DNA from 2 places in the Actinoplanes sp. HUAS TT8 genome. Region 1 is predicted to be linked to the other one. Evidence: riboswitches for the same ligand, from Rfam matches in the RefSeq annotation. Region 1 holds a riboswitch; the other holds the start of a gene.
The links. A riboswitch is a leader RNA that binds a small molecule or an ion and turns the genes downstream of it on or off. The one in region 1 is predicted to bind S-adenosylmethionine.
Positions count from the first base shown of each region.

Region 2: linked by a shared signal. The riboswitch ahead of thrC (threonine synthase) and the one ahead of ACSHV8_RS29585 (aminotransferase class V-fold PLP-dependent enzyme) in region 1 are both predicted to bind S-adenosylmethionine.

Region 1 is NZ_CP195646.1:6,636,486-6,650,975, forward strand. It holds gene ACSHV8_RS29580 (putative bifunctional diguanylate cyclase/phosphodiesterase) at 1-1,467, opposite strand, end outside; gene ACSHV8_RS29585 (aminotransferase class V-fold PLP-dependent enzyme) at 1,510-2,715, opposite strand; SAM riboswitch class IV at 2,764-2,878, opposite strand; gene ACSHV8_RS29590 (DUF1684 domain-containing protein) at 2,951-3,733, shown strand; gene ACSHV8_RS29595 (M20 family metallopeptidase) at 3,767-4,858, shown strand; gene ACSHV8_RS29600 (HD domain-containing protein) at 4,866-5,468, opposite strand; gene ACSHV8_RS29605 (glycoside hydrolase domain-containing protein) at 5,762-7,378, shown strand; gene ACSHV8_RS29610 (SAM-dependent methyltransferase) at 7,425-8,219, opposite strand; gene ACSHV8_RS29615 (sensor histidine kinase) at 8,386-10,035, opposite strand; gene ACSHV8_RS29620 (PAS domain-containing protein) at 10,043-11,212, opposite strand; gene ACSHV8_RS29625 (alpha/beta hydrolase) at 11,265-11,972, shown strand; gene ACSHV8_RS29630 (hypothetical protein) at 12,057-13,808, opposite strand; gene ACSHV8_RS29635 (DUF3488 and transglutaminase-like domain-containing protein) at 14,066-14,490, opposite strand, start outside.
Region 2 is NZ_CP195646.1:9,743,857-9,758,346, forward strand. It holds gene ACSHV8_RS43355 (alpha/beta fold hydrolase) at 1-211, shown strand, start outside; gene ACSHV8_RS43360 (ABC transporter permease) at 208-1,122, shown strand; SAM riboswitch class I at 1,678-1,810, shown strand; gene thrC (threonine synthase) at 1,822-3,105, shown strand; gene ACSHV8_RS43370 (hypothetical protein) at 3,285-3,761, opposite strand; gene ACSHV8_RS43375 (N-acetyltransferase family protein) at 3,761-4,267, opposite strand; gene groL (chaperonin GroEL) at 4,708-6,330, shown strand; gene ACSHV8_RS43385 (Ig-like domain-containing protein) at 6,426-10,952, opposite strand; gene ACSHV8_RS43390 (glycerol-3-phosphate dehydrogenase/oxidase) at 11,043-12,842, shown strand; gene ACSHV8_RS43395 (DUF4031 domain-containing protein) at 12,839-13,102, shown strand; gene ACSHV8_RS43400 (HD domain-containing protein) at 13,489-14,136, opposite strand; gene ACSHV8_RS43405 (FUSC family protein) at 14,158-14,490, shown strand, end outside.

The sequences.
Region 1 (14,490 bases):
CTCGTGCACCGACACCCGCATGTCCTCGGCGAACACCTCCAGACGGTTGCCGCCGGCCCGCTTGGCCGCGTACATGGCCGTGTCGGCGGCCAGCACGACGTCGTCCGAGTGCTCGGCGCCGTGATCGGAGGCGACGCCGACACTGACCGAGATCGGCAACGGGTTGCCGGCCACGTCCAGCGGCTCGCCCAGCGAGGCCAGGATCTCCTGCCCGACCCGCAGGCCGGTGCCCGGAGGACCGGTCACCGCGACGACGAACTCGTCACCGCCGAGCCGGGCCAGCAGTGCGCCCGGCGGCACGACCCGGGACAGCCGGGCCGACAGCGCGCGCAGCACGTCGTCGCCGGCCGCGTGGCCGGAACCGTCGTTGACCGACTTGAACCGGTCCACGTCCATGTAGATGACGCTGACCGGGTTCCGGCCGGCCAGGAGCACGGCCAGGTCGTTCTCGAACGCCTTGCGGGACAGCAGACCGGTCAGCGAGTCGTGCCGCACCTGGCGGCGCAGCTCCTCCTCGTGGTTGCGGACACTGGTGACGTCCAGGCAGTGCACGAAGATGAACCGCAGGGTGCCCTGCTTGTCGTAGAGCGGCGTGCTGTGCAGCTCGACCCAGATCAGCTCGCCGTCGTCGGTGCGCCGGTACTGCCGGGTCAGCGTGAGCGGGTGGGGGGACGCCGACATCCGCGGGAAGGCGCTGCCCTCCTCGGCCACGGCGACGAGCGGCACATCCCGTACGGAGAAATCGGCCGGAAGCTCGTCCGGCAACCGCAACCAGTGCCGGTAGGCCGCGTTGGTGCGCAGCACCAGCCCGTCCGGCGCGAACATCGCCATCGGCACCGGAGTCTCGTCGAAGGCGACGCTGAGCTGGGCCTGGCTCTCCTCCAGGTTGTCCGCGGCGCGGCGCTCCTCGGCCTCGGTCAGCCCCCACTGGACCACCTGGAAACCGGCCGCCAGCAGCACCGCGAAGCCGTGCAGGCCGGCCCAGAGCAGCGGGTGCGCCTGCGCCGAGTGGTGGTCGTAGGTGTGCGTGCCGGTGATCACGCCGAACAGCCCGTGGTGCAGGGTCGTGGCCACCAGGAACGCGCCGAACGGGGCCCAGTCCCGGTAGAGGGCGAGCGCGGCGACCGCGACGAAGAACGAGAAGTGCGCCTCGGTCAGGCCGTTGCTCAGCGACACGAAACCGGCGCAGGCGACGGTGAACCCGATCGCCACCGCGACCGAGCGCAGCCGGCGTCCCCTCAGCAGGGTGCCGGCCACCACGCAGGGCAGGACCAGCAGGTCCGTCCAGAGCAACGTGGCGCCCTGATCCGGGCGCAGCGCGCCGAACACGGTCACCACGAGCACGACGACGCCGAGCAGCACCGTCAGCAGACGGTGCCTCGTCGCCCAGTCCTCGTCGCGCAGGCCGCCACCGGAGGGTAGGCGGTCCCGCAGCCTCATCAGCCAGGTCCCCACGGTTCCGTTCATCGGAACGTTCCGGGGTGAGCGCAGGTTCCCGCCGGTTGCCGGTCAGGAGCGGAGTATCTCGGCCAGTGCTTTCGTGAAGCGGTCGACGTCGTCCTCGGTGCTGCCGAGGCCCCAGCTGGCCCGGAGCAGGCCGGCTCCGGGCGCGTCGCACGTGTCGGATTTTTCGGCGTTCACCAGGCGCCGGACGAGCGGATGGGCGCAGAACTGGCCGGCCCGGACGCCGATGCCGTACTCGCGGCCCAGCCGGTGGGCGACCTGCGCGGGATCGTGGCCGGGGAGGGCGAGCGAGACGATGCCGACCCGCGGGTGGTCCGGGCCGAACAGGCTGACCTCGCGGGCGCCCTCGGGCAGGCCCCGGCGGAGACGGGTCAGGAGGCGCTGCTCGTGCTCGTGCAGGGCGTCGCGGTCGGCGACCAGCAGGGCGGCGCAGACGGCGGCGATCGCGACGGCGCCGAGCAGGTTGGGGGTGCCGCCCTCGTGCCGGGCCGGGCCGGTGGCCCAGGTCAGGTCGCCGGGGCGGTCGCCGACGGTGGCGCTGGCCCCGCCGCCGTAGAGGTAGGGCTCGGCGGCGTCCAGCCAGTCGGCCCGGCCGGCCAGGACTCCGCCGCCGAAGGGGGCGTACAGCTTGTGACCGGAGAAAGCCAGAAAATCAGCACCCAGGTGGTCCAGGTTCGCCGGTAGGTGCGGCGCCAGCTGGGCTCCATCAACAATGACGCGTACGTCGTGCGCGTGGGCGATGTCGGAGATTTCCCTGATCGGCCACACTTCGCCGGTGACGTTGCCGGCTCCGGTAACGGTGACAACCGCGGGTCCGGTGATGCCGCCGAGCGCATTTTCGACCGCATTTATCGCCTCATCGGCGGACTTCGGCGCGGGGAGCCGGAGCTGATTCGGCCAGGGCAGCAGGTTGGCGTGGTGCTCGCCCTCGAACAGGATCGTCGTGGTGCTCGGCGGCAGGGCCCGGGCCAGCAGGTTCAGCGCGTCCGTGGTGTTCCGCGTGAAGATCACCTGGTCGCCGGGGCGGGCGCCGACGAACTCGGCCACCACGTCCCGGGCCACCTCGTAGGCCACCGTCGAGGTCTGCGACCGGACGCCGGTACCGCGGTGCACGCTGCCGTACCTCGGGAGCAGTTCGGCGACGGCCTGCGCGGCGGCCTCGGCACAGGGAGCCGAGGCGGCGTAGTCCAGGTGCGCGAAACGCACCGTCTCGCCGGTGGGAAGTTCGGTCTTCAGGTCGTCGCCGACGATGTCGAGAGCCGACACGGCATGCCTCCGCCGAGGTCTGGGACCCCACGGGGCCCGCGCTTGCCGGCGTCGGGCGACACCGGCCCGGTCCTCACCCGGGGCACCCCATCGCGAACGCAAGGGTTGCCGGTCAGCAAGCCGGGGCTACGCGCTGACACTCATGACCTGGCCACGAAGTTAGCAGAACTCACAGCGCCGTGCCATATCCCATTCCACGAGTAGGGATTAAGGTCGATGTATGAGCGATTTCCAGCAGCAGTGGACGCGGTGGCACGACGAGCACGAGAAGCGGCGGGCCGACCCGCACGGGTTCCTGGCGATCACCGGCCTGCACTGGCTGGACGAGAAGCCGCAGCACTTCCCGGACGCGCCGGGCTCGTGGCACACCGGGCCGGACGGCGTGGTCGTCGACCTCGGGCCGGACGAGTCGCTGCTCATCGACGGGGCGACTGTGACCGGGACGCATGCGTTCGGGCCGATCCCCGAACGCGGTGACATCACTGTGGGTTACGGTGACGCGAAGCTGGAGATCGCTCGGCGGGGCGGCTATGACGTGCTGCGGCCCCGGCACCCCGACAACGAGACCCTGGTCAAATATCTCGGGACGCCGGCCTACACGGCCGATGAGAAGTGGGTTGTGAGCGGCACTTTCGTGCCGTTCGAGGCGCCCGTGCCGGTGACCGTGGGCTCGGTCTCGGAGGGGCTCGAACACGTCTACGAGTCGCCCGGCAAGGTCGAATTCACCGTGGGCGGGGAGGATCTGGCCCTCACCGCGTTCAACGGCGGCACGCCGGGTTCACTCTTCGTGTTGTTCACCGACGCGACTTCCGGGGTCACGACGTACGCCGCCAATCGGAGTCTGGCGATCCCCGCGCCGGCCGCCGACGGGACGGTGACGCTCGACTTCAACCGGGCGACCAACCTGCCGTGCGCGTACACCGAGTTCGCGACCTGCCCGCTGCCGCCGGCCGGGAACAAGCTGCCCGTGGCGGTGGAGGCGGGCGAGCAGCTTCCCCGATAGCGTCGGTTCAGGCTTCCCCGATAGCGTCGGTTCATGGAGGAACTGCTCGCGTCCGCCGAGGCGCTGATCGGAATCCGCTCCACCGCCGATCGGCCCGGTGAGCTGCACCGGGCCCTCGGCCTCGCGCTCGACGTGGTCGGGCCGGACTTCGAGATCCAGCGCTTCGAGTCCCGGGGCAAGCCGAGCGCACTCGTCACCCACCCCGACCGGCCCGGGCAGCCTCGGGTGATCCTCAACGGTCACCTGGACGTGGTTCCGGGCACGCCGGACCAGTTCCGGGCCCGCCGGGAGGGCGACCGGCTCTACGGCCGGGGCGCGCACGACATGAAGGTGGCCGCGCTCGTGCTGGCCACGGTGTTCCGGTCGCTCGCGGCCGAACTGCCCTACCCGATCGCGCTGCAGCTGGTCACCGACGAGGAGGTGGGCGGCTTCGACGGTACGGGCCATCAGGTCGACCAGGGTGTCCGCGGCGACTTCGTGGTCATCGGTGAGCAGAGCGCGCTGCGGGTGGTCACCGAGTCCAAGGGGCTGGTGCGGGCGCGACTGGTCGCTTCCGGGCAGACGGCCCACGCGGCCTATCCGTGGCTGGGCTCCAACGCGCTGATCACGCTCTGGGAGGCGGTCGATCGGGTGCTGGAGCGCTATCCCGTACCGTCCGCGGAAGCCTGGGCGACAACGGTCAACCTGGCCCGGATCGAGACGTCCAACGAGGCGGTCAACCAGGTGCCGGCCGACGCCGTGGCCTGGCTGGACATCCGGTACCCGCCCGAGGACGGTGAACTGACCGGGCGGTCGGTGGCGGCGATCGTCGAGCATCTGCGGTCGGTGGCCGGGCCCGGGGTGGACGTGGTGGTGGACGCCGTGGGGACACCGCACCGGGCGGACGCCGGGAGCGCCGAGGTCGTGGCGCTGCGGGAGGCGGCCCGGGCCGTGGGCTACTCCGGGGAGCTGCTGCGCAAGCACGGGTCGGCCGACAGCCGGTTCTACTTCCCGCTCGGCGTCGGCGCGGTGATCTTCGGGCCGGCCGGGGACGGCCAGCACGGGCCGGAGGAGTACGTGCAGATCAGCTCGCTGACGCCGTACGCCGAAGCCTTGTCGATCTTCTTGAAGGGTCTTCCGGCGTGACCGGGCGTCAGTCGGTGAAGGAGAGCAGGTATTCGATGCGGTGGGCGATGCCGCGCAGGTAGGGGCCGCGATCGGGGTCGACCTTGGCGTTCCACGAGGACGGGCCGTGGCGCTCCAGCATCTCCGCGTAGCGGGAGGCCGGGCCGACGTGGGCGCCGTCCGGGCCGACGGTCTGGTCGGCGTAGGTGAGGGCGTCGGCCAGGACCGTGCGCTCGTCCGGATAGGCGGCCAGCAGCTCGCTCAGGCCCCGGGCGGCGGCGATGAACCGGGCGCCCGAGTGGTACGCCACCAGGCCGGCCACCCGGACCGGCCAGCCGTTGCGGGTCAGGTGATCGGCGCCGTCCAGCGGGTGGAAGCCGGTGGTGACGGTCTCCGCGGCGTAGCCGACGTCGTGCAGCCAGGCGGCCGCGGTCAGCAGGTCGGCGTCGATGCCGAGCGGCCCGGCCAGGGCGGCCGCCCGCTCGGCGACCCCCTGGGTGTGCCGCCAGCGATTACCCATGTCACCCAGCAGCGACTCGGCCACCGTCCGGGCGGCGGCGGTCAGCGGGCCCTCGCACGGCCCGGCCGGCGTGGGCAGGCAGGGCGCGGGGAGCAGGGTCGGGGCCGTCATCGCCGGATCGTAGGCCGCTGATGGTGAACAAAAGACCAACTGAGCATGAGCGCACCCTGAATCCACACGTCGGCGACCTGGCAAAAGGCTGATCGGCCGATCCGCGGAGATCGTTAGCCGGAGCCGCGCCGGGCTTGTGGGGCACCTCACCGGACTCATCCCTTCGGTCAGACGGATCTCGACCGAACAGATCTTGGCAGCCGGGCATCGGCCTGGTTCGATCCGGAGGTTCATTGCGCCGTGATCAGCGCGATGACTTCCCACGCCGTGAAACCGCCGACGTCAGGATCACGATGAGCGAAACGCCCAAGCCGGGGCGTCACCGGATGACCACCCGCTGGCTGGTGCGGTACCGCAAGCGCCTGATCGGCGTCCTGGTACTGCTGCTGTCGCTGACGCCACTGGCGTTCATGAACACCGCGGGCGCGGCCACCGCCCTCGGGCCGCAGCCGGGCAACTTCACCGGGTCGGCCTTCGACGCGTGCGCCGCCCCGTCCAGCGCCACCATGGCGACGTGGCTGAAGTCGTCGCCGTACCGGGCGATCGGCATCTACATCGGTGGCGTCAGCCGCGGGTGCGCCCAGCCGAACCTGACCAACGCCTGGGTGCGCGAGCAGGTCACCCGCGGCTGGCACCTGATCCCGCTCTACGTCGGACCGCAGGCCAGCTGCACCAAGGTCAGCAAGAAGACGCTGATCGACAACTCGAAGGCCGCGGCCCAGGGTGCGGCGTCCGCCTCCGACGCGGTGACACAGGCCAAGAAGCTCGGGCTGACCCCGAACAGCGTGCTGATCTACGACATGGAGGCGTACGACACCACGAACGCCGCCTGCAGCCTGGCCGTCAAGCAGTTCATGGGCGCGTGGACCGCCCGCCTGCACGACAACGGGTACGCCTCGGGCTTCTACAGCAGCTCCGGCTCCGGGATCGCCGACCAGGTGGCCGTCTACAACCAGGGCGGGTACGCGCGACCGGACTACATCGACTTCGCCCGCTGGGACAATGTGGTCACGCTCCGCGACCCGCTCATCCCGACCGAGTACTGGACCGGGCGCCGCCGGATGAAGCAGTACCAGGGCGGACACCAGGAGACGTACGGCGGCGTCACCATCAACATCGACAACGACTACGTGGACTTCCGGGTCATGCCGGCCACCCTGCAGGCCGACTGGAACCGCAACGGCTGGTCCGACGTGCTGGCGGTGACCACCAGCTCGAAGCGGTTGTACTCGTACCGGGGCAACGGCGCCGTCGTCTACGGCACCGGGACGCTGATCGGCAACTTCTCCGGCTTCAACACGCTGCTGCGGATGGACCTGAACAAGGACGGCTTCCCGGACATCATCGCCCGGCAGACGTCGACCAGCGCCATCTACTTCTACCCGGGCCGCAGCACGGGCGCGCTCGGCCCGCGCAAGCTGCTCTTCTCCCGCAGCCGGACGCTGCGCGAGCTGACCGCGATCGGCGACTTCAACAAGGACGGCTACCCGGACATGGTGGCCGCGATGAACAACGGCGGCCTCTACCTCTACCCGGGGGCCAAGGGCGCCAAGTTCGGCAAGGCCAAGCGGCTGGTCGCCGGGAACTGGAACGACCGCAGCGAGTTCGCCGGCGTCGGCGACTTCAACCGGGACGGCTACCAGGACCTGGTGGTCAAGGTGAACAAGACCGGCGCGATGTCGCTGTACCGCGGCCGGTCCGGCGGCTTCCTGAACCCGGTCACCATCGGCTCCGGCAACGGCATACGCGACTACGTCGGCGTCGGCGACTTCGACCGCGACGGCTACCCCGACCTGGCCGCCGTGCAGGCTAGCAACGGCAACCTGGTCCTGTTCCGGGGCCAGGGCAACGGACTCAAACCGGCCATTCGCATCGGCTCCGGCTACGCCGGTCGCACCCTACTCTTCTAGAGATTCAGCTCGCCGAGATGGCGCCGGGTGATCCCGGCGCCATCTTTCATTTTCCCGTACGGGCGTGAGCCGTCACGATCATCCGCTGATGGTCGGCGGTCAACGGCTCACCGTCCTCCCCGTACCCGGCGACCGCCCCGAAACCGGCGGCGACGAGCCAGTCCCGCAGCTCCGGGAAACCGAACAGGCGCTTGAGGAACGTCAGCCGGCGCACCCGCCCGTCCCGGATCACCGTGCGCTCCACCTCGAACCGGCCGGTCAGCGCGTCCAGGCGATGCCGGTCGACCAGCATGTCCCCGTCCTCCCGGGCCACCGTCACCCGCGACGGCGTCCACGAGGCGAGGAACCGGGTCAGGTTGTCGAGATCCATGGCGAGCCGCCCGCCCGGGGCGAGCACACGCGCCATCCCGGCCAGCACGGTTCGGTTCACGTCGTCGTCGAAGTAGCCGAACGCGGTCGACCAGTTGACCACGCGGTCGAAACGCCCGGACCACTCCCCCGGCAGCGCCCGCATGTCCCCGGCCACGAAATCCACGTCCAGGCCCTGCTCGGCGGCGTCCGACCGGGCCCGATCCAGGAACACCGGCGAGAAGTCGAGGCCGGTCACCCGGCAGCCGCGGGCGGCCAGGGCCCGCGCCATCGAGCCGTGGCCGCAGCCCACGTCGAGCACGCTCATGCCCGGTTCCAGGTCCAGCAGCCGCCAGACCCGGTCGGTGCCGGACACCCCACCGTGGTCGGTCGGCACGCCCGGCCCGTGCGTCACCCGCGCCGGACCACCCGCGAAGAAGTGCAGGTAGTCGTCGTCGTACATGGCCCCGGCGTCGAACAGATCGGTCGTCACCCGGTCGACGCTAGTCGATGCCGACCGGCGGCCGGGAGGTGCGGCCGGGAGCCGGCACCGCGCCGGTGGGCGGACCACGTCTCCCGGGAATCAGCCCGGATGCGGCCCGGCGGCCCGGTGCGGCCGGGGCATCGCGTGGCTCGGCGGGCGTGGGCCCGTCCCGTACCTATATGGGGGGTTGATCGGGAAGGGTGAAGACGACGCGCGTGCCGCCGCCGGGATTGTCGGCGACCCGGATCGAACCGCCGTGGCGGTCGACGATGCGCAGGCAGCTGGCCAGGCCGATGCCGTGGCCGGTGGCCGAGGTGCCGTCGAGGCGGGTGAACATGTCGAAGACGCGGCTGCGCTGCTCCGGCGGGATGCCCAGGCCGTTGTCGGCGACCGTTATCGCCCAGCCGGAACCGTCGCGGTCGGCCGTCACCTCGACGTGCGGGGGACGGTCCGGGTGGCGGTATTTGATCGCGTTGGCGACGAGGTTCTGCAGGAGCTGGCGGGCCAGCACCGGATCGCAGGAGACCTGGGGCAGCGGGCCGGGGGCGGTCACCGCGGCGTCGGTGGCGCCGATCTCGGCGTGCAGGTCGGCGACGACACTGTCGAAGACCTCGCCCAGGTCGGCGGTGACGCAGCGGACCGGGGCGCTGCCGGCCTGGGCGTAACCGAGCAGGGAACCGATCAGGTCGCGCATCCGGGTGACCGCGCGTGAGGCGGCGTCGACCCAGCCGCGCGGCTGGCCCTCGACGACGTCCTCGAGCAGCTCCAGGTAGCCGCCGACGGCGCCGAGCGGGGCGACCAGGTCGTGGCTGACCGCGCCGGCGAAGTTGGCCAGGTCGGCGTTGGAGCGGCGCAACTCCTCGTTGGCGGCGGCCAGTTCACGGCGGGCCCGTTCGATCACGCGCTGCTGGGCCCGGTCGGTGGTGACGTCGTTCATCGCCACGACGGCGCCGAGCGGGGTGCCGTCCGGGGCGATCAGCGCGCGACCGCTGGAGGTGACGTGGATCGGCTCACCGGTGCGGCGCCGGATGATGATCTCGGCGTTGGTGACCGTGCCCTCGTGCAGCGCCCGCATCAGCGGGATCCGGTCCGGCGTCAGGCGGGTCTCGCCGTCGGTCTCGAACAGCGCGTACCGGTCCGAGTAGTCGCGCGGGTCGACGGTCGGGTCGGCGTCCAGGCCGTGCCACTCCCGCGCGGTCCGGTTGAACAGGGTGAGATGGCCGTCCCGGTCACAGGCGACCACGGCCACGTCGATGGTCTCCAGCAGCGTGTCGGTCCAGCGCTGCCGGGCCTCGGACATGGCGGCCAGCTCGGCGTTGATCCGGGCCTGCCGGCGCCGCTCGAAAAGGGCGACGATCACCTGGGCCAGGTCCTTGAGCCGGGCGATCTGCTCGTCGTCGAGCGTGCCGGGCTGGTCGTGGAAGACGCAGAGCGAGCCCAGGGCGTACCCGTCCGGGGTGATCAGCGGCGCCGAGGCGTAGAAGCGCACGTCGGCGTGGATGCCGGTGACCCACGGATTGGTCCGGTAGGTCGGGTCGACACTCGCGTCCGGCACGTACGTGAAATTGCCGGTCTCGAATCGGATCGCGCACATCGAATCGGACCGCGACGAGTCCCCGCCGTCGAACCCGACGGTGGTGAGCTGGCACTGCCGGTTCTCGTCGATCAGGTTCAGCGTGGCCGTCGGCACGCCGGCCACCGTCGCCGCGACCCGGACCACCGCTTCCAGTTCGTCGCCGGCCGGCGAGTCGAGCAGACGGTACTCGTGGAGTGCCGCCAGCCGCCGCCGCTCACGCTCGTCCACCAGCTCCGCGACCAAATTCACCTTCCCCCTATCGGCGGTCCGCCGCCGATCCTGAAGAACGTGCCGCCAGAGCGTCGGCCAGCAGCCCGTCGATCAGGTCGCGCATCCGGGCCACCTCGGCCGACCCGGCCGACGCCTCCGGGTAGCCCTCACCGGCCAGCAGCTCCAGGTAGCCGCCGACCGCGGCGAGCGGCGCGATCAGGTCGTGACCGACCGCGGCGGCGAAGTTGGTCAGATCCGCGTTCGAACGCTCCAACTCGACGTTGGCCGCGGCCAGCCGCTCCCTGGCCTCCTCGATCAGGCGGCTGCGCAGCCGGTCGGCCGTCACGTCGGACTGCGCGAGCACCGCGCCGACCGGTTCGCCGTCCGGGCCGGGCAGCGGACTGGCGTTGACCAGGACGTGCACCTCCCGGCCGTCCGGCGGGCGGATCACCATCTCCCGGCCGGTGATCACCACACCGTCCCGGAGCGCCACCTGCAGCGGCAGCTGGTCGTCGGGGATCGGGGTGACCCCGTCCGGCTCGAACAGCCCGAACCGGCGGGCGATGTCGGTCCGCGTCTGATCGTCCTCGCCGCTGCGGCCGTGCCACTCGCGGGCCGCCCGGTTCCAGAGGGTCACCCGGTAGTTCTGGTCGCAGGCGATCACCGCGGTGTCGACGGTGTCGACCAGGATCTCACTCCACTGCTGCTTGACCTGGGCCGAAGCGGCCAGTTCGGCGTTGCGCCAGGCCTGGCGGCGGCGCTCGAAGAACGCGATGACGATCCCGGCCAGATCGGTGAGCTGCGCCCGCTGCCGGTCGCCGAGCTCGTGCGGCTCGTCGTCGAAGACGCACAACGTGCCCAGCGCGTGCCCGCGCGGGGTGATCAGCGGCGCCGAGGCGTAGAACCGGAGCCGGCCCAGAGCACCGGTCACCCACGGATTGTGCTGGTAGAGCGGGTCCAGCCGGGTGTCCGGCACGTGCACGAACCCGCCGCACTCGAACTGCACGCCGCACATCGAATCGGACCGCGCGCAGTCCACCGGCGCCCCGCCGATCCTGATCAGCTGGTACTGCCACCGCTCGTCGATCAGGTTCAGGCTGGCCGAGGGCACCCCGGCGATCGTGGCGGCGACCCGCAGCACGGCCCGCAACTCCGACTCCGGCGGGGTGTCGCGCAGCCGGTACTCGTGCAGTGCCGCCAGCCGTTCCTGTTCCACTCCTACCTCATCGTCCGGCCCGGCGAGAGACTGAGGACGTTAGTCTCCGTCAATGACCTACGTGAAGCCCTTCGTTCTCGCGGTCGAGGAACGGACTCCGGAACGTCACGAACTGCTCGACATCTACCTGCCCGACGACCTCACCGCGCCGCGCCCCGCGGTCCTCGTCGTGCCCGGCGGGCCGATCCCGGAACATGTGCGTCCGACCCAGCGCGACTGGCCGGTCTTCCAGGGCTACGCGCGGATCGCCGCCGCTCGCGGCCTGATCGGCGCGGTCGTCGAACACAAGATGTACGGCCCTTCCGGGTACGGCGACGGCGCCGCCAACGTCGAAGCGGCGGTCGAGACGCTGCGCAGCGATCCGCGGGTCGACGAGAACCGGCTGGCGCTCTGGTTCTTCTCCGGGAGCGGGCTGCTCTCGGCCGACTGGCTGCGGGAACCGCCGTCGTGGCTGCGCGTGCTGGCGATGAGCTATCCGATGCTGGCGCCGTTCACCGGGTGGGTGGTGGATCCGCGGTTCGCCCCGATCCCGGCGGTGGCCGGGGCCGGGGAACTGCCCATCGTGCTGACCCGGGTGGGGCTGGAACAACCGGCCATGGCGGTGCCGGTGGAGGAATTCGTGGTGGCGGCCGCGAAAGCGAACCTGGAGATCGTGGATCTGCCGGACGGGCAGCATTCGTTCGACATCAAGGATGACAACGATGAATCGCGAGCCGCTATCGAGCGGGCGGCCGGGTTGGTTTTCGCTCGGCTGATCTGAGGATTGCGGGGCCGCCACCCGGGGTTGGGGCGGCGGCTTTTCCGCTTTTCCGCGTGCCGCTTTCCGGCGTTCGCTTTTCCGTGGTCAGACGGTGACGGTGTCTACTGCTACGCCGTCGTCGGGGATGCTGGGGGCGTCCTCGTCGGCGGGGCTGTTGTCGGTTTCGTCAGTGGCTTCGTCGGTGCTTTCGTGGTCGGCGGTTGCCACGGTCTGGTCGCCGCGCTCGTCGCTGCTCGCCTTTTCCGACATTTCGTATTTGTCGGGCGCTTCGGTGTCGCTCTGGGCGTCGGCGTCCTGGCACGGCTGCTGCGCCTGATCGCGGTCCGGCCGCTCGTGGTGTGCCCGGCGGTGGCCGGACCGGGACCGGTCCGGCTGCGTGTGCGCCGCGTGCTTCACCCGGTGATGACGGTGGTGGCGCGGCCCCTCGTCAGACGCTCGGCGGCCGAGGTCGAAATCCCCGAAACCATCATCAAAAATCCCATCGCGTACGACGTCGAAGCCGTCATCCCCGTACGGCTCGAAGCCGTCGTCCCCGGACTCGAAGCCGTCATCGCCGTACCAGCCGCCCGACCCGAACGGGAACGTGTGCCGGTACTGCGCGTAGTCCGCCGAGCGCGGCATGGCGATCGGCATCCCGGCGTGGTTCAGCAGGTAGATCTGCGAGTCCAGGTCGCCCTGGTCGGTGTCGAAGCACAGCTTCGAGTTGCCCATCCACCCGTTGGCCAGGGTCATATCGGTGATGTCGCCGCAGCTGCGGTCGGCGTTGATCGGCTGGTCCGGGTCCAGGGCGCGGACCCAGGCCGGGCGGTGCCGCGTCGCGTTGTGCCGGGACGGGCGCTGCTGCGCGGGCCGATCGTCGTGGGCCTGGGCCGGGCGGTGCGGGCGGACCTGCGGCCGGTCGGAGGTGACCGGCGGCTCGGCGTGCGGGGGCACGGCCTGCGGCAGGTCGGCGAACGGCGGGTTGTCGGCCGGCGCGTCGTGGGCCGGCGAGTTGCCCGACGGCGGCGGGTCGTGGGCGACGATCGGCTCGGCCTGGATCGGCGGCGCCTGATGGGCCGGGCCGGCCGGGGTCAGGGTGCCCGGCCGGTTGACCGGCTGGGCGACCGGGGCCTGGCCGGCCGGGTTCAGCCCCGGGTTTTGCCCGGCGGGATTTTGGCCCGCGGGGTTCTGGCCGGTCGTGTGCTGGCCCGCCGGGGCCTGACCCGCCGGCGCTTGGCCGCCCGGTGCTTGACCGCCAGGCGCCTGACCGGCCGGGGCCTGGCCGCCCGGGGCCTGGCCGTTTCCGGTCACCGGTGCGGTGCCCGGGTTCTGCGGCGTGGCCGGGGTGGCGCCGCCGCCGAGTCCGGGGCCGCCGACGCCGTTGCCGGCCGGGCCGACCACGCGCGGGTTGTCGACCACCGTGCCGCCCAGACCGAGGCCACCGCCGCCGCCGTGCTGGTGGCCGCCGGTGCCCGGAGTGGCGACGACGTTGCCGCCCGGGCCCAGAGCGCGGGTTCCACCACCGGCCGTACCGTGGTTGTTGCTGTTGCCGTTGCCGTTGGATCCGCCGCCGACCGCCGAGCCGATCCCGCCGTCGTCGTTCCCGGCCGGCGCCTGGCCCGGCTGGTTCTGCTGGTCGTCCTGCGCGGGCGCGCCGGGCTGCTGCTGCTCGCCGTCACCGGCGGCGTCCGGGTGCGGCGGCTCCAGCGTCGGCCAGATCGCGCCGGGCGGCGGCAGCTCGCCCGCGAACGGCTTCTCGTCGTCGCCGGTGCACCCGGCAACGGTCATCAACAGGGCCGCTCCCAGCACGGCGCCGATCCGGCGCGGACGTACGGACTTGTTTTCGGCGCTCTGCATGAGTGGTCCACTCCCCCTACGTGGACGCCATGATCAGCATCCGGGCGGGATCACTATCCACCGTCCAGCCGCGACGGTCCGGGCGTTGGATCTTCGACACACCCGGACCGGGGGCGGTTCCAGCCGCGCGGGTGACCGGCCGGAATGCCTTGCCCTCCGAGTCGTTAACCGGCCATCACACCGGTGCCGGCGCAGCTCTCCGAACCGTCAGCCGGCCATCCGGGGCCGGCGCAACGGTCCGAATCGTCGACCGGCCGTCAACGGTGCCACCGCAGCGGTCCGGGGTGGATGCTCCACCAGATCTTGCGCCACCAGGAGCGGCGTTCCTTGAGTGCCGCCGCATACGCGATGGCCTGTGCCGCGGCCCGATCGGCCTGCCCGGCGTCGGCCGCTCCGGGGGCGAACCCGACCGTGTTCAGCGCGTCGACCAGTTCCCCGAGCGGCGGAAGCGGCGGCTGGCCGACCGCATCGCCGCTGCCCTGCTCAAGCACCGCGATCGATCCCGCCGATCCCGAGCCGGGCGCGGCCGGTGCCCACTCCGACCCGCCTGCGGGCGCGGGCAATGCCGAGCCGGGCGCAACCGGCGTCGGCACGGAACCGGGCGAAGGCGCGGCCTCGGAGGGCGCCGGGACCGCGCGGCGCAACAATCCGCCCCGGCGCGGCGGGGGCGGCGTCGCCGCGT
Region 2 (14,490 bases), 3.1 Mb from region 1:
CGAGATCCTCACCGGGCTGGGCGTCCGCTCGGTCACCCCGGACGGCGCGAGCGGCCTGATCGTCGACATGAACGGCACACCGCGCGCCGAAGTGGTCGCATCCCTGGTCCGCGCCGGTGTCGGCGTCGACCGGGTGGTGCCGCGCCGCCGCCTCGAAGACGCGTTCCTGGCCCTGGTGGGCGACAACTCGCGGGGAAGTGGAGACCGATGAGCGGGCTTGTGAGCGAATCCCCGGGCACCGTCGAGCGTGGCCAGGCGTCGAGCGTTTCCGCGGCGGTGGGATACCGCCCGTCCCGGACCCTGCCGATCGTCGCCGAGATCCGACGGCAGGCGTCCCGGCGCCGCACCCAGCTGGCCCTCGGCTTCATGGTGCTGCTGCCGCTGATCATCCTGGTCGCGTTCGAGTTCGGTGGCGGGAACGGTGACGACGACAGCAACGGCGGCGGCGCCTTCAGCAGCCTGGTCGACCTGGCCACCTCGGGCGGGCTGAACTTCGCGCTGTTCTGTCTGGCCGTGTCGGCCGGCTTCCTGCTGGTGGTGGTCTTCGCGCTCTTCGCCGGAGACACCGTGGCCAGCGAGGCGAGCTGGGGAAGCCTGCGGTACCTGCTGGCCATCCCGGTCCCGCGGGCCCGGCTGCTCGCGGTCAAGCTGGTGGTGGCGCTGGGCTACGCGTTCCTGGCGCTGTTCCTGCTGGCCGGGACCGGACTGCTGGTCGGGACGCTGCGCTACGGCTGGCATCCGCTCGGCAGCACCATCGCGTCGCAGATCCCGCCCGGTCAGGGTGTGCTGCGGCTGCTCGGCATCCTCGCCTACCTCGCCGTGATCCTGCTGGTCGTGGCCGGCCTGGCCTTCCTGCTCTCGGTCCTCACCGACGCCGCTCTGGGCGCGGTCGGCGGGGCGGTACTGCTCTGGATCCTCTCCAGCATCCTGGACCAGATCACCGCGCTCGGCTCGATCCGCAACGCCCTGCCCACCCACTACAGCGACGCGTGGTTGGGGCTGCTGTCGACCCCGGTCCAGACCGAGGACCTGGCCAAGGGCGCGATTTCGGCGATCATCTACGCGGTGATCTTCTGGGGTGTCGCCTTCTTCCGCTTCACCCGCAAGGACATCACCTCCTGACCCGCCCAAGCCCCACGACCCGACCCGCCCACGCCTCGCGCGCTCGCCGCTGACCGACTTGGCGGCCCGCGAGCCGCGGCTGGGCCTCTTGTGGCAGCCACGTCGCGGCGTTGGCCCTGGTCCGGCCTTCGCAGCGCGGGTTGCGTGCTCAGCTGGTGCTGAGGGTTGTTTCCGGCCGTTTTTGGAGCCCTCAGTGCCAGCCGACGGGCGGGACCCCGCGGCTGGGGCTTGGGTGGGCCGCAGCCTCGCGTGGGCTGACGCACAGGACGTTGGTGGGCGGTTTCGGGCGTGGGCGGGTTTGTTGCTCTGAGCGCAACCAGCCGACCACGTCGCCCTTTCGGGCGTCGCGTTTTGGCCGCGCCAGCGGCCTGCGAGGGTCGGAAGGGTCCCCGCGGGAGCGACGGTCTGTACCCCGGCGGACCTGGGACATGAAGAATTTGAACTTGATCTTCGAAGGGTTGAGGCCGGCCCGCCGATGTGGGGGGTCGCTCACACATCGGGAAGTCACTGGGGAGAAGGCGAAGCTTCGTCGTAAGCTTCGGGAAACAACTGAATACCTCATCCAGAGGGGCAGAGGGAACGGCCCTGTGAAGCCCCGGCAACCACCGCAGATGTCTCGATGACGAGGCCGCCCGCGGCAGGTGCTAATTCCGTCCTGCCGGCAGGTCGCCGGTGGGAAAGATGAGAGGGAAGGCCTCGATGACGTCTACCGTCAGTGCATCCGCTGCTATCACCACCTCGCCCGCCCGCGGCCTGATCTGCCGTGCGTGCCGCGCTGAGTACCCGCTGGCCGCCCAGCACGCCTGTTACGAGTGTTTCGGCCCGCTCGAGGTGGCCTATGACGAGGCCGCTCTCGCGCGGGTGACCCGGGCCCAGATCGAGGCGGGCCCGCAGAACATCTGGCGCTATGCGGCGCTGCTGCCGGCGGGGCAGGACCCGGCGACCCGGGTGACCCTCGATCCCGGTCTGACGCCGCTGGTCAGTGCCCCGCAGCTGGCCGCCGAGCTGGGCATCACCGGCCAGCTCTGGATCAAGGACGACTCGCAGAACCCGACCCATTCGTTCAAGGACCGGGTCGTGTCGGTGGCGTTGACCGCCGCCAAGGAGCTGGGCTTCACCCGGTTCTCCTGCGCCTCCACCGGCAACCTGGCGAATTCGGTGGCCGCCCACGCGGCCCGGGCCGGGGTGCCGAGCATCGTGTTCATCCCGAGCGACCTGGAGCAGGGCAAGATCGTCACGACCGCGGTCTACGGTGGTGAGCTGGTCGCGATCGAGGGTTCCTACGACGACGTGAACCGGCTCTGCAGCGAGCTGGTGGAAACGGACGAGTTCGAGGACACCGCGTTCGTGAACGTGAATGTTCGCCCGTTCTACGCCGAGGGCTCGAAGACGCTCGGCTACGAGGTCGCCGAGCAGCTCGGCTGGCGCATCCCGCAGCAGGTGGTCATCCCGATGGCCTCCGGTGAACTGCTCACCAAGGTGGACAAGGCGTTCAGCGAGCTGGTCGAGATCGGACTGGTCGACGCGCCCGAGGGCGGCTGGACCGTGTTCGGCGCCCAGTCGCAGGGCTGCAACCCGATCGCGGTGGCGCTGCACAACGACACCGACGTGATCACCCCGGTGAAGCCGACCGGCATCGCCAAGTCGCTGAACATCGGCGACCCGGCCGCCGGGCCGTACGCGATCGAGGCCGTCCGCCGCACCGGCGGCTGGATGGACTACGCGAACGACGACGAGATCCGGGCGGGCATCAAGCTGCTGGCCCGGACCACCGGTGTCTTCGCCGAGACGGCCGGCGGCACCACCGTCGCCGTCCTGAAGAAGCTCGTCGAAAGCGGCAAATTGGACCCGGCCAAGGAGACCGTCGTCTACAACACCGGCGAGGGTCTGAAGACGCTCGACGCGATCGCCGCCGAGGTCGGCCCGACCCACCGGATCAAGCCGTCTCTGAAGGGTGCTCGCGAGGCCGGCCTGCTGGGATAACTGTCGGTAACCGGTTATCTGCCGGTTGTCGAATATTCCTTCCTCCGAGGACTTGCGCGCCGATCTCCGGATCGGCAGGATGCTTGTCGCGGGAGGACGCGACGCCGTAAGTGGGCCCCTCACCTGAGCTTGGCGACAATCTCCGAGGGATCCCAACGACCCCAGCGCTGACCCAATGGCTACGGCCGGAGGCGCTGTGCGTTCCGTCCTCCCGACCAAATCTTGCGCAGCCACGGCCGCAGTGGCAGATCCTCGGGATAACCGCCGTCGAGCAGTCCGGCGTGGCGTTCGAACCAGTTGCGCACACCCCAGGACCCGGTCGTCATGTAGGACCAGCCACAGGCGACCCAGTAGGCCGGGAAGAACAGCGGGCCGAGCACCGCGTACTGCCCGGCGTGGCGGCTCTCGTGCGCGAGCAGGGCGGCCCGTTCCTCGGCGAGCAGCCACTCGGCGCTGCGCCGCGTGATGATCACCGAACCGACGGTGAAGCAGGACGCCGGCGGCATCGGGAGTTTCCAGTGCTCGGCGATCAGCACGCCGTCGCGCCCGCGGCGGACCCTCGTCCGGGTGACCAGGGCGAGCAGCAGCCCGGCGCCGGTGGTCCCGTTCGCGGCGGTCAGAACCGTCCGGGCGAGGTGCCGGCGTCGGGCCGGCATCAGATCCGCCGGCGCATCTGCAGCTCGGTCAGGACGGGCACGGTGGGATGCGGCAGGCGCAGGCCGGTGTCTTCGAAACCCAGTTTCTCGTACGCCCGGACGGCCCGCCCGTTCCCCACGACGACCTCCAGCATCAACTCGTGCCGCCCGGCCGCGGTCGACCAGTCGGCCACCGCCTCGATCATCGCGGCCAGCACCTTCCCGCCCCGGTGGGCCGGGGTCAGGTAGACCGAGAAGACAACTGTGACCAGCGGCTCGTCCGGGATCGCGGTGCCGCCGGCGTGCCCGATCAACGGCCCGTCCCCCGGGTCGGTGATGAACTGGGCCAGATCCGGCCCCTCGGCCGCCATGCCGACCCGCTGCCGGTAGCCCTCGTGCGAGCGGGCCGCGGCCTGGGCCAGCGTCTCCAGGTAGGCGAGGGGACTGTCGGCCAGCATCTCCAGCCGCAGGGCGCGCAGGCGGCCGGCGTCCCGCTCGGTGACCCGGCGAACCGTCCAACTCTCCATGTCGTCCTCCCTACCCGCAGCGGCGGGCCGGGGCAACCTTCTTGCCCTAAACAGGACCGGTACGAGTGCTGCGTCACGCGGGTTCGCCGACAGCTGAAGGGAGGACCGGCGGTGGCCTCTGATCAGGGCTTGAAGATCTTTAGCCGGTTTGCGGACCGGGCCGGAGGGTTTCGCGGGAAGATGGGGTTTCTTGCACTCGGTACCCCGGAGTGCTAAACAAGTGATTGGCACTCGCGACCCGTGAGTGCCAGCAGGTCGGGACGGTGGGGTTCCGGTCGCGGCGCCGCCATCGGTGCCGGGACACGAAACCGGTCGTCGCGGGCTTTCCGGCTCGGCCTGAGGACGTCACATCGCCAGGTGGTGACGTCCACAGACTTCCTCAGTGTGCGGGCGGGGCCGAGCAGGCCCGGCGCCGCGGATGTCCGGGAGGACAACGCCGTATGGCCAAGATCATTGCATTCGACGAGGAGGCTCGTCGGGGCCTCGAGCGGGGCATGAACCAGCTCGCCGACGCGGTCAAGGTGACGCTCGGTCCGAAGGGCCGCAACGTCGTCCTCGAGAAGAAGTGGGGCGCCCCCACGATCACCAACGATGGTGTATCCATCGCCAAGGAGATCGAGCTCGAGGACACCTTCGAGAAGATCGGCGCCGAGCTGGTCAAGGAGGTCGCCAAGAAGACCGACGACGTCGCCGGTGACGGCACGACGACGGCGACCGTCCTGGCGCAGGCGCTGGTCCGCGAGGGCCTGCGCAACGTGGCCGCCGGCGCGAACCCGATGGCCCTGAAGCGGGGCATCGAGGCCGCCGTGGCCAGCGTCTCCGAGGGCCTCTCGCAGCTGGCCAAGGACGTGGAGACCAAGGAGCAGATCGCCTCCACCGCCTCCATCTCCGCCGGTGACTCCACGGTCGGCGAGATCATCGCCGAGGCGATGGACAAGGTCGGCAAGGAAGGCGTCATCACCGTCGAGGAGAGCAACACCTTCGGGCTGGAGCTGGAGCTCACCGAGGGCATGCGCTTCGACAAGGGCTACATCTCGGCCTACTTCATGACCGACGCGGAGCGTATGGAGGCCGTCTTCGACGACCCGTACATCCTGATCGCGAACAGCAAGATCTCCGCGGTCAAGGACCTGCTCCCGGTCCTGGAGAAGGTCATGCAGTCGGGCAAGCCGCTGGTGATCATCGCTGAGGACGTCGAGGGCGAGGCCCTGGCCACCCTGGTCGTCAACAAGGTCCGCGGCACCTTCAAGTCGGTCGCCGTCAAGGCCCCCGGCTTCGGTGACCGTCGCAAGGCCATGCTCGAGGACATCGCCATCCTCACCGGTGGCGCGGTCATCAGCGAGGAGGTCGGCCTCAAGCTCGACGCCGCCGACCTGTCGCTGCTCGGCTCCGCCCGCAAGATCGTCATCACCAAGGACGAGACCACCGTCGTCGACGGCGCCGGCAACGGCGAGCAGATCCAGGGCCGGGTCAACCAGATCCGCGCCGAGATCGAGCGCTCGGACTCCGACTACGACCGTGAGAAGCTGCAGGAGCGCCTGGCCAAGCTGGCCGGCGGCGTTGCGGTCATCAAGGTCGGCGCGGCCACCGAGGTCGAGCTGAAGGAGCGCAAGCACCGCATCGAGGACGCCGTTCGCAACGCGAAGGCGGCCGTCGAGGAGGGCATCGTCCCCGGTGGTGGCGTCGCGCTGGTTCAGGCCGGCAAGACCGCGTTCGACAAGCTGGACCTGGTCGGCGACGAGGCGACCGGTGCCAACATCGTCAAGGTCGCCCTGGACGCCCCGCTGCGCCAGATCGCCGTCAACGCCGGCCTCGAGGGTGGCGTCGTCGTGGAAAAGGTGCGCAACCTCCCCGCGGGTCACGGCCTGAACGCCGCGACCGGTGAGTATGTCGACCTGCTGGCCGCGGGCATCATCGACCCGGCCAAGGTCACCCGCTCGGCGCTGCAGAACGCCGCGTCGATCGCCGCGCTGTTCCTCACCACCGAGGCCGTCGTGGCCGACAAGCCGGAGAAGAACCCGGCCCCGGCCGGCGCCCCCGGCGGCGGGGACATGGACTTCTGAGTCCAGCCCTGAAGCACTGAGTCAAGGCGGGTCGCTTCGGCGGCCCGCCTTTTCGCTTTCCGGAAACAAATGAGCCCGGCCCTGGTCGCTGACCCTCACCGAGGTCGAGAAGAGCGCGTCCCGCCGCGCCGATGACGCCCCGGTCCTGACTTTTCCGGACCATTCACGCGTACGGCCGTGGCCCGCCCACCACCGGCCAGCAACGCCACCCCGAGCAGCGTGAGCAGGGCGGACGTCTCGAACAGGAGCATCGGGGCCGGCCCGCTCGTGGTCGGCAGCGTCGGCGCCGGGGTGTGCGCGGGGGTCCGCGACGGCACGGGCGAGGTGGTCGCCGGAACCGACGGCGATGTCGACGGGGACGGAGACGGCGTGGGTGACGGCGGCGGGCTGGGTGAGGGGGACTGGCTGGGCGAGGTGTCCGACGGCACGATCACGACGATCATCCCCTCGGCCACGTTCCCGTCCGCGTCCACGATCACGTACGTGAACCGGTCCTCCCCGGTGAACCCCGGATCCGGCGTGTAGGTCACCGACCCGTCCGCGTTCAGCCGCGCCTGCCCGTGGGCCGGTTGCGTGATCCGCCGCTCGGCCACCGGCCGCCCCTGCCCGTCGATGCCCGGCAGTGCCACCGAGACCGGTTGCCCCGGCGGCGTGACCAGGGATTTGTCCGGCACGCCGGGCGGGACGCCGACCGTCACGGTCACCGTCGAGGCGGCGGTGGAACCGCGGGCGTCGGTCACGACGTACCGGAAGATCTCCTCGCCGGACCACCCGGACGGCGCCGCGTAGCGGACCTTGCCGCCGGCGGCGGCCGCGCTGCCCTTGATCGGCGTGCCCACCGAGGTGATCGTCAGGCCGCCGGCGACCATGCTCACGTCGTTGGCCAGCACGTCCACGTCGATGGGCTGCCCGGCCAGGCCCAGCGCGTGGTCGGGCCGGGCGATCGGTGGGAGCGGGAGCGGCGGGAAGTCCACACCGACGGTGACCGTCGCGATGTCCGTGCCGCCCAGATCGTCGGTGAGCACGTACGCGAAGGTGTCGGTGGTGAATCCGGCCGCCGGTGTGTAACGCACCGTGAGTGGCCCGTCGACGACGACCGTCCCGTGCGCGGCCGGACCGGCCGAGAGCACGCTCAACGCCTGCCCGGTGTTCGGGTCGTGATCGTTGGCGACCACGTTCAGTGACTGCTCGCCCTGCACCAGGAACGTGTCGTCCTCGGCCACCGGCGGCGCGTTGCGCACGACCACGGTGACGATCGACGAGTCGAAGAGGCCGTGCGAGTCGGTGATCGTGTAACCGAACGTGTCCGTCCCGGTGAAGCCGGCGGCCGGCGTGTAGATCACCGTCCCGCCGGCCCCGGCGGTCAGCGTCCCGTGCGTGGCCGGCGTACGGCTCACCAGCGTCACCGGGTCGCCGTTGGGGTCGTCGTCGTTGCCCAGCGGGTCGATGGTGACCGCGGTGTCGGTCGGGGTCGAGGCGGTGTCCGGGCGGGCCGTCGGCGCGGCGTTGAGCAGCGTGATCGTGACCGTGGCGCCGGACGTGCCGCCGTGCCCGTCGTCGATCGTGTAGTGCAGCGAGTCGGGCCCGGAGTACCCGGCGACCGGCTGGTACGCGACCCGCCCGCCACTGACCGTCGCGGTCCCGTGCGACGCCGGCAGGTCGATCGTGATCGTCAGCGGGTCGCCGTTCGGGTCGTCGTCGTTGACCAGCACGTCGATCGTCGACGACCCGCCGGCCGGCCCGGTCACCGTGTCGGGCCGGGCCGTGGGCGGCGCGTTCCCGACGGTGATGGTGACCGTGGCGGTGTCGGTGCCGCCCTGCCCGTCGTTCAGCGTGTACGTGAAACTGTCCGTCCCCGACCAACCGGCGTCCGGGGTGTACGTGAGCTTGCCGTTCGTCTCACGCACGACGGTGCCGTGCGCGGGGTTGCTCGCGCCGCTGACGAAGAGCGCGTCGCCCACGTTCGGATCGGTGCCCAGCGCTGCCGGGTCGATCGGCACCGGGGTCAGGTAGGCCGTCGTCGTGACGATGTCGGCCGCGGTCGGCGGCGCGTCGGCGACGGTGACCGTGATCTGCGCGGTCGACGTCCCGCTGTGCCCGTCGTCGATCGTGTAGCCGAACGCGTACGTGCCCGAGTAGCCCACGGCCGCCTGGTAGGTGACGGCGCTGCCGGTGAACGTCGCCGTGCCGCGGGCCGGTGTGCCGACCCCGACGACGGTCAGGTGGTCGCCGTTGATGTCGTTGTCGTTCAGCAGCACCGGGATCGTCGTCGTGCCCGCGTAGCCCACGGTGGCCACGTCGTTGGCGGCGGTCGGGGCCGCGTTGGCCACGTTCACGACCAGGTGCGCGGTGGCCGTGGCCTGGCCGTCGCTGACCGTGTAGAGGAAGGTGGCCGCCCCGACGAACGTCACGGCCGGGGCGAAGACGATCTTGTTGCCGACGATGCTGACCGGGCCGTGGCCCGGGTCGTCGACCGCGGTGACGGTGAGCGGGTCGCCGTTCGGGTCCGAGTCGTTCGCGGTGACGTCCACGGTGACGGTCCCGCCGGTGTCGACGGCCGCCGCGTCGTCGATCGGGAGCGGCGGGGCGTTCGGGGTGCGGACGGTGACCACGGCGCTCGCGGTCCCGCCGTCCGGGTCGGTGACCGTGTACGTGAACGGGTCGTCCCCGGCCCAGCCGGCCGCCGGGGTGTAGGAGATCGTGCCGTTGGCCAGCACGATCGCCGTTCCGTGGGTGGGCGGGACGGTGATCGAGACGGTGAGCGCGCCGCCCTCCGGGTCGCTGTCGTTGGCCAGGACCGGGATGATCCCCGGGGCCGCGGCGGGGTCGCCGGTCGCGATCGGCGCCTGGTTGACTGTTACGGAAGCGGCGGTGGTGTTGTTGCCCGGCGCCGAATCAACGTTCGAGCCGTATGCCCGTAAATTTCCGGACAAGCCGACCCCGGGAATCGCGACCGTCGCCGTGCTGCCGGGCGCCAACGGGCCCAGCGCACACGTCGCCACCGGCCCGAACGACGTGCATCCGGCCGGCAACACGCCGAAGGTCGCGCCCGCCGGCAGGGTCAGCTCGGCGTACGCGGCCGGCTCGGTCGAAGCGCCACTGTTGGTCACGGTGGCCAGATAGGTGACCGCCGGAGAAGCACCCTGCTGCACCACGCCGGGCGACACGGTCAGCCCCGCGACCAGGTCGGACTGCGCCGGGGCGACCACGCTCGCGGCCGTGCCGGCCAGCCCGGAGACACCCACCCCGGCCGTGTGCCCGGTGTAGCTCAGACTCACCAGGTTGGTGATCGCGTACCCGGCCGGGGTCGCCGGATCGACCCGGACCCGGAAGATCACCCAGGTCGCCCCGAGATAGGGGAGGTCACCCAGGGTCACGTCGATCCGGCCGCCGCTGATCGAGTCGGCGACCGGCGCTCCGGCGACCCGCATCGAACCCGGGACGTACGTCGTGAAGGCCGGGATCGCGTCCGACAGCACGGTCCCGTCGGCGATGTCGTTACCGTCGTTGCGCACGTCGATCCGGTACTCGACCAGGTCCCCGGGCAGCAGGTCACCGCCGTCCAGGTCGGTGCCGGCGACCGTGGTGACCAGCTTCGGCGCGTACAGGTCGATGGCGAATGTGACCACCCCCGGGTAGTACTGATCCCCGCTGGTGGTGAGCGTCAGCGTGGCCGAGGTGGCCGCGTGGGCCAGCTTGCCGGTCGCGTCGAACTGGTCGATGTCGACGCCGAACAGGTTCACGAAGCCCGGATCCCGCCCGCCGACCGGGGCGCCACCGCTGCTCACCGTGCTGTTGAAGAAGTTGTCGACCGGGTTCGCGGCGTCGGACATCGCCTGCCCGTTCAGCTTCAGCGCGTCGCCCTTGGTGCCGAGATCACCCTCGTACGCGACAGTGCCGACCTCGGCCCGGACCGCGCCCGAGTGCGGCGCCTCGAAGCCGCTCACCGGGATGTCCAGGGAACCACTGGAACCGCTCACGGTGTCCAGCCCGTCGTAGACCCGCAGCGCGCGCAACACCTCGGCCGGATTCCGGTAGGCCACCGCCAGCGCCCACCCGGCGAACCGGTTCAGGCCCAGGCCGGCCTGGATGTCGGCCACCGCGTAGACACCGCTGCCGGCGCCCGCGACCTGGGCCGTCACGTCGGAGAAGCCCTGGTAGGCGGTGCCGGTGGTGTAGACCGTGGCCGCGGTGAGCGGCTGCCACGCCGTACCGGAAGGGGTCTTGAAACGCACTTTGTTCTTGTTGGCCGGCGAGGGCGCGGACGTGGTGTCGCCACTCCAGTAGAGACCGGCGAACAGGACCGTGCTGCCCGGTGGCAGGCTCACCGTCGCGGTGCTGTCGTTGAACGTCGCCGGGTCGTTGTCGGCGTTCGCGTTGACCATCGGGAAGTCGTTGTCGTTCAGCTTCGTCCCGCTGCCGGCCCGGCCGTTCACGCAGTCCGGATCGGCCGGTGGACAGATCAGGTTGGCGTTGCCCCGGATCAGGATCGAGCCGTTGGTGTTGGCCTCGAAACGCAGCGCGAACCCGGCCGTCGCGGCCTCGCCCCGCTCGGCCAGGAACCCGCAGAAGGCCAGGACGACGGCCCAGATCAGCAGGACCGCGGCGCCGGTGCGGTGCATGATCCCGACGCTAATCGCCGGTTGTGACACGTGTGGGCCGGACCACATTCCTCCGCCTGGGTGACACCGGTGAGGGCTAACGTGGGACGGGTGCGTGATCCCTCCGTCTCCCGCTACACGGCCGGCCGTCTCTCCCCGATCCGCCGCGCGTCCGACCTCAAACGGCTGCGCGACGAAAACTTCGACGTCCTGGTGATCGGGGCCGGAGTCACCGGCGCCGGTGCGGCGGTCGACGCCGCCTCCCGCGGTCTGAAGGTGGCGCTGGTCGAGGCCCGTGACTTCGCCGCCGGTACCTCCAGCCGCTCCAGCAAACTCATCCACGGTGGCCTGCGGTACCTGGAGCAGCTCGAACTGCACCTGGTCCACGAGGCGCTCACCGAGCGCGGCCTGCTCGCCACCCGGATCGCCCCGCACCTGGTCCGCCCGGTGCCGATCATGGTGCCGCTGCCCGCGGCCAACCCGCTCCAGCGCGTGTGGCAGCGGGGTTACTACGGGCTCGGCGTCGCCGCCTACGACGTGTTCGCCGGCGTCTTCGGCGGTGGCCGGGGCATGCCGCTGCACCGGCACCTGACCCGGGACGGCGCCCGGCACCTGTTCCCGAGCCTGCGCGCCGACAAGATCACCGGCGCGATCCGCTACTTCGACGGGCAGATGGACGACGCCCGCCTGGTCGTCAACCTGGCCCGCACGGCCGCCGCCCAGGGTGCCGCGGTGGTCACCAGCGCCCGGGTCACCGGCTTCGTGCGCGAGGCCCGCGAGGTGGTCGGCGTCCGGGTGAAAGACCTGGAGACCCCCGGCTCGCCCGAGTTCGAGGTCCGGGCCAAGACCGTCGTCGCCGCCACCGGCGTGTGGAGCGACGACATGTCGGAGATGCTGCGCGACGTCGGCGTCCGCCCCGGGCTGCGGGTTCGCGCCTCCAAGGGCGTGCACCTCGTGGTGCCGCGCTCGGCCATCACCGGCGAGGCCGGCCTGATCCTGCGCACCGCCACGTCGGTGCTGTTCGTGCTGCCCTGGGGCGGTCACTGGATCATCGGCACCACGGACACCGACTGGGAGCTCGACCGCTCCCACCCGGCGGCCTCCGCGCGCGACATCAGATACCTGTTGGACCAGGTCAACACCGTGCTCGACCGGCCACTGACCACCGACGACATCGAGGGTGTGTACGCCGGGCTGCGCCCGCTGCTCTCCGGCGAGGCCGACTCGACGTCGAAACTGTCCCGCGAGCACGCGGTCGTCGAACCGATGCTCGGGCTGCTGCTGGTGGCCGGCGGGAAGTACACGACGTACCGGGTGATGGCGGCCGACGTCATCGACCAGGCGGTGCGCCGGCTCGGCGGGGAGTTCCGGGCGTCCCGCACCGATCAGCTGCCGCTGCTCGGCGCCGACGGATACGCCGCGGCCTGGCGCGACCGGCAGGACATGGCCCGCCGCCACGGCGTCACCACCGGGGTCGTCGAGCACCTGCTGGAGCGGTACGGGACGCTCAGCGTCCACCTGCTCGCGATGATGGAGGCCGACCCGACGCTGGCCGTGCCGCTCGACGGCGCCCCGGAGTATCTGGCCGCCGAGATCGCGTACGCCGCACTCGCCGAGGGCGCCCTGCACCTGGACGACGTGCTCACCCGCCGCACCCGGATCTCCATCGAGACCGTGCACCGCGGCACCGAGTCGGCCGAGCACGCGGCCCGGATCATGGGCGGGGTCCTCGGCTGGGACGAGACCGTCCGCAAGCGTGAGGTCGAGCACTACCTGGCCCGGGTCACCGCCGAACGGCAGTCCCAGACCATGCCCGACGATCAGGCCGCCGACGCCGCCCGCGTCGGTGCGCCGGACGTGCGCGGGCTGGCCGCCGACCGCCGGGCCGAACTCCTCGAGATCGACCTTTGATCCTCATCGACGAGCCGCGCTGGCCGGGTCGTGGCCACCTCTGGTCACACCTGGTCAGCGACGTCTCCTACGCCGAACTGCACGCGTTCGCCGAGATGCTCGGGTCGCCCCGCCGGGCCTTCGACCGCGACCACTACGACGTGCCGTCGGCCCGTTTCCGCAGCGCCCTCTGGCTCGGCGCCGTCCTCGTCCCCTCCCGCGAACTGGCCGCCCGCCTGCGCGCCGCCGGCCTCCGCCGCCCCAAACACCTTTCCAAATAACCCCTTTCGCGTACGGCGTTCCGCCCGCGCCCGCCCAGCACCCTCCGCGACCTCCGCGGTCGGTCCGGCTTCGCGGCGCGGGTCGCCGGCTCGGCTGGTGCTCAGGGTTGTATTCGGCTGTTTTTAGAGCCCTCAGTGCCAGCCGACGACCGGGAGCGCGGCTGGGGCTGGGGTGGGCCGCAGCCTCGCGTGGGCTGACGCACAGGACGTTGGTGGGTGGTTTCGGGCGTGGGCGGGTTTGTTGCTCTGAGCGCAACCAGCCGACCACGTCGCCCTTTCGGGCGTCGCGTTTTGGCCGCGCCAGCGGCCTGCGAGGGTCGGAAGGGTCCCCGCGGGAGCGACGGTCTGGACCACGGCGGACGTGGGCAATAAAGAATTTGATCTTTTTAGGCGAGTAGCTCCAGCTCGGCTTTCAGATTGGCCTGGGCGCGGGACTCCCATTCCTCGCGGATCGGGGCGAGGCGGTAGATCGACGGCAGCTTGAGCAGCTCGGTCAGGACGCGGGAGCGGCCGGCGCGGAAATCGCTGTCGGGCACGTGGGCGTACTCGCGGCGGATCGCGGCCGCATAGCGGGCGTAACGCTCCTCGTCGGAGGCGAGAATGGCCAGGTCGGCGTCGCAGAGGAGTTCGCCGTCGGGGTCGTTGTCCTCGGTCGCGTGGCCCGCGGTCAGCCCGACCAGCCGCGCCACCTCGGCCGCGACCTCGTCCGGCACGCCCAGCGTGGCCAGCAGCCCCTGCGCGAACTCGGCGCTGTCCCGCTCGTTGGCGTCGCCCAGCGCCTTCGGGTCGTAGACCGCGTCGTGCATCCACGCGGCCAGCCGCACCCGGTCCGGGTGGGGTGCGAGCTCGGCGAACCGGTCCACGACCTCCAAGACCGAGGCCAGGTGGGTCACGTCGTGATAGTGACGTTGCGGCTCGTTCCAACGGGTGAGCAGGTAGTTTGCGGCGGAGTCGAGATCAGTGTCGTCGGCGGTGGCGCCGGCGTCGCGCGCCGCCGTCCGGAACTGGTCGGGCAAAGATGTCACAGTGGTCATCCTGGCACGGAGGTCGCAAACATGATCGGCGTCGCGAAGGATCGGGTCGACGCGGCGGCGAAGCGTGCCCGGGCCGGTTTCATGCTGGCCGTGCAGTCCGGGCTGGCCGCCGGGCTGGCCTGGTTCGTGGCGCATGACCTGATCGGCCGCCCGGTGCCGTTCTTCGCGCCGGTCGCCGCCGTGATCACGCTCGGCTCGTCGGTCGGTCAGCGGGTGCGCCGGACGGCCGAGCTGGTCTTCGGCGTCGCGGTCGGGATCGGGCTCGGCGACGGACTGATGGTGCTGATCGGAAGCGGTCCGGTGCAGATCGGCGTGATGGTGCTGTTCGCCGTCCTGGTCGCGGTCACGGTCGGC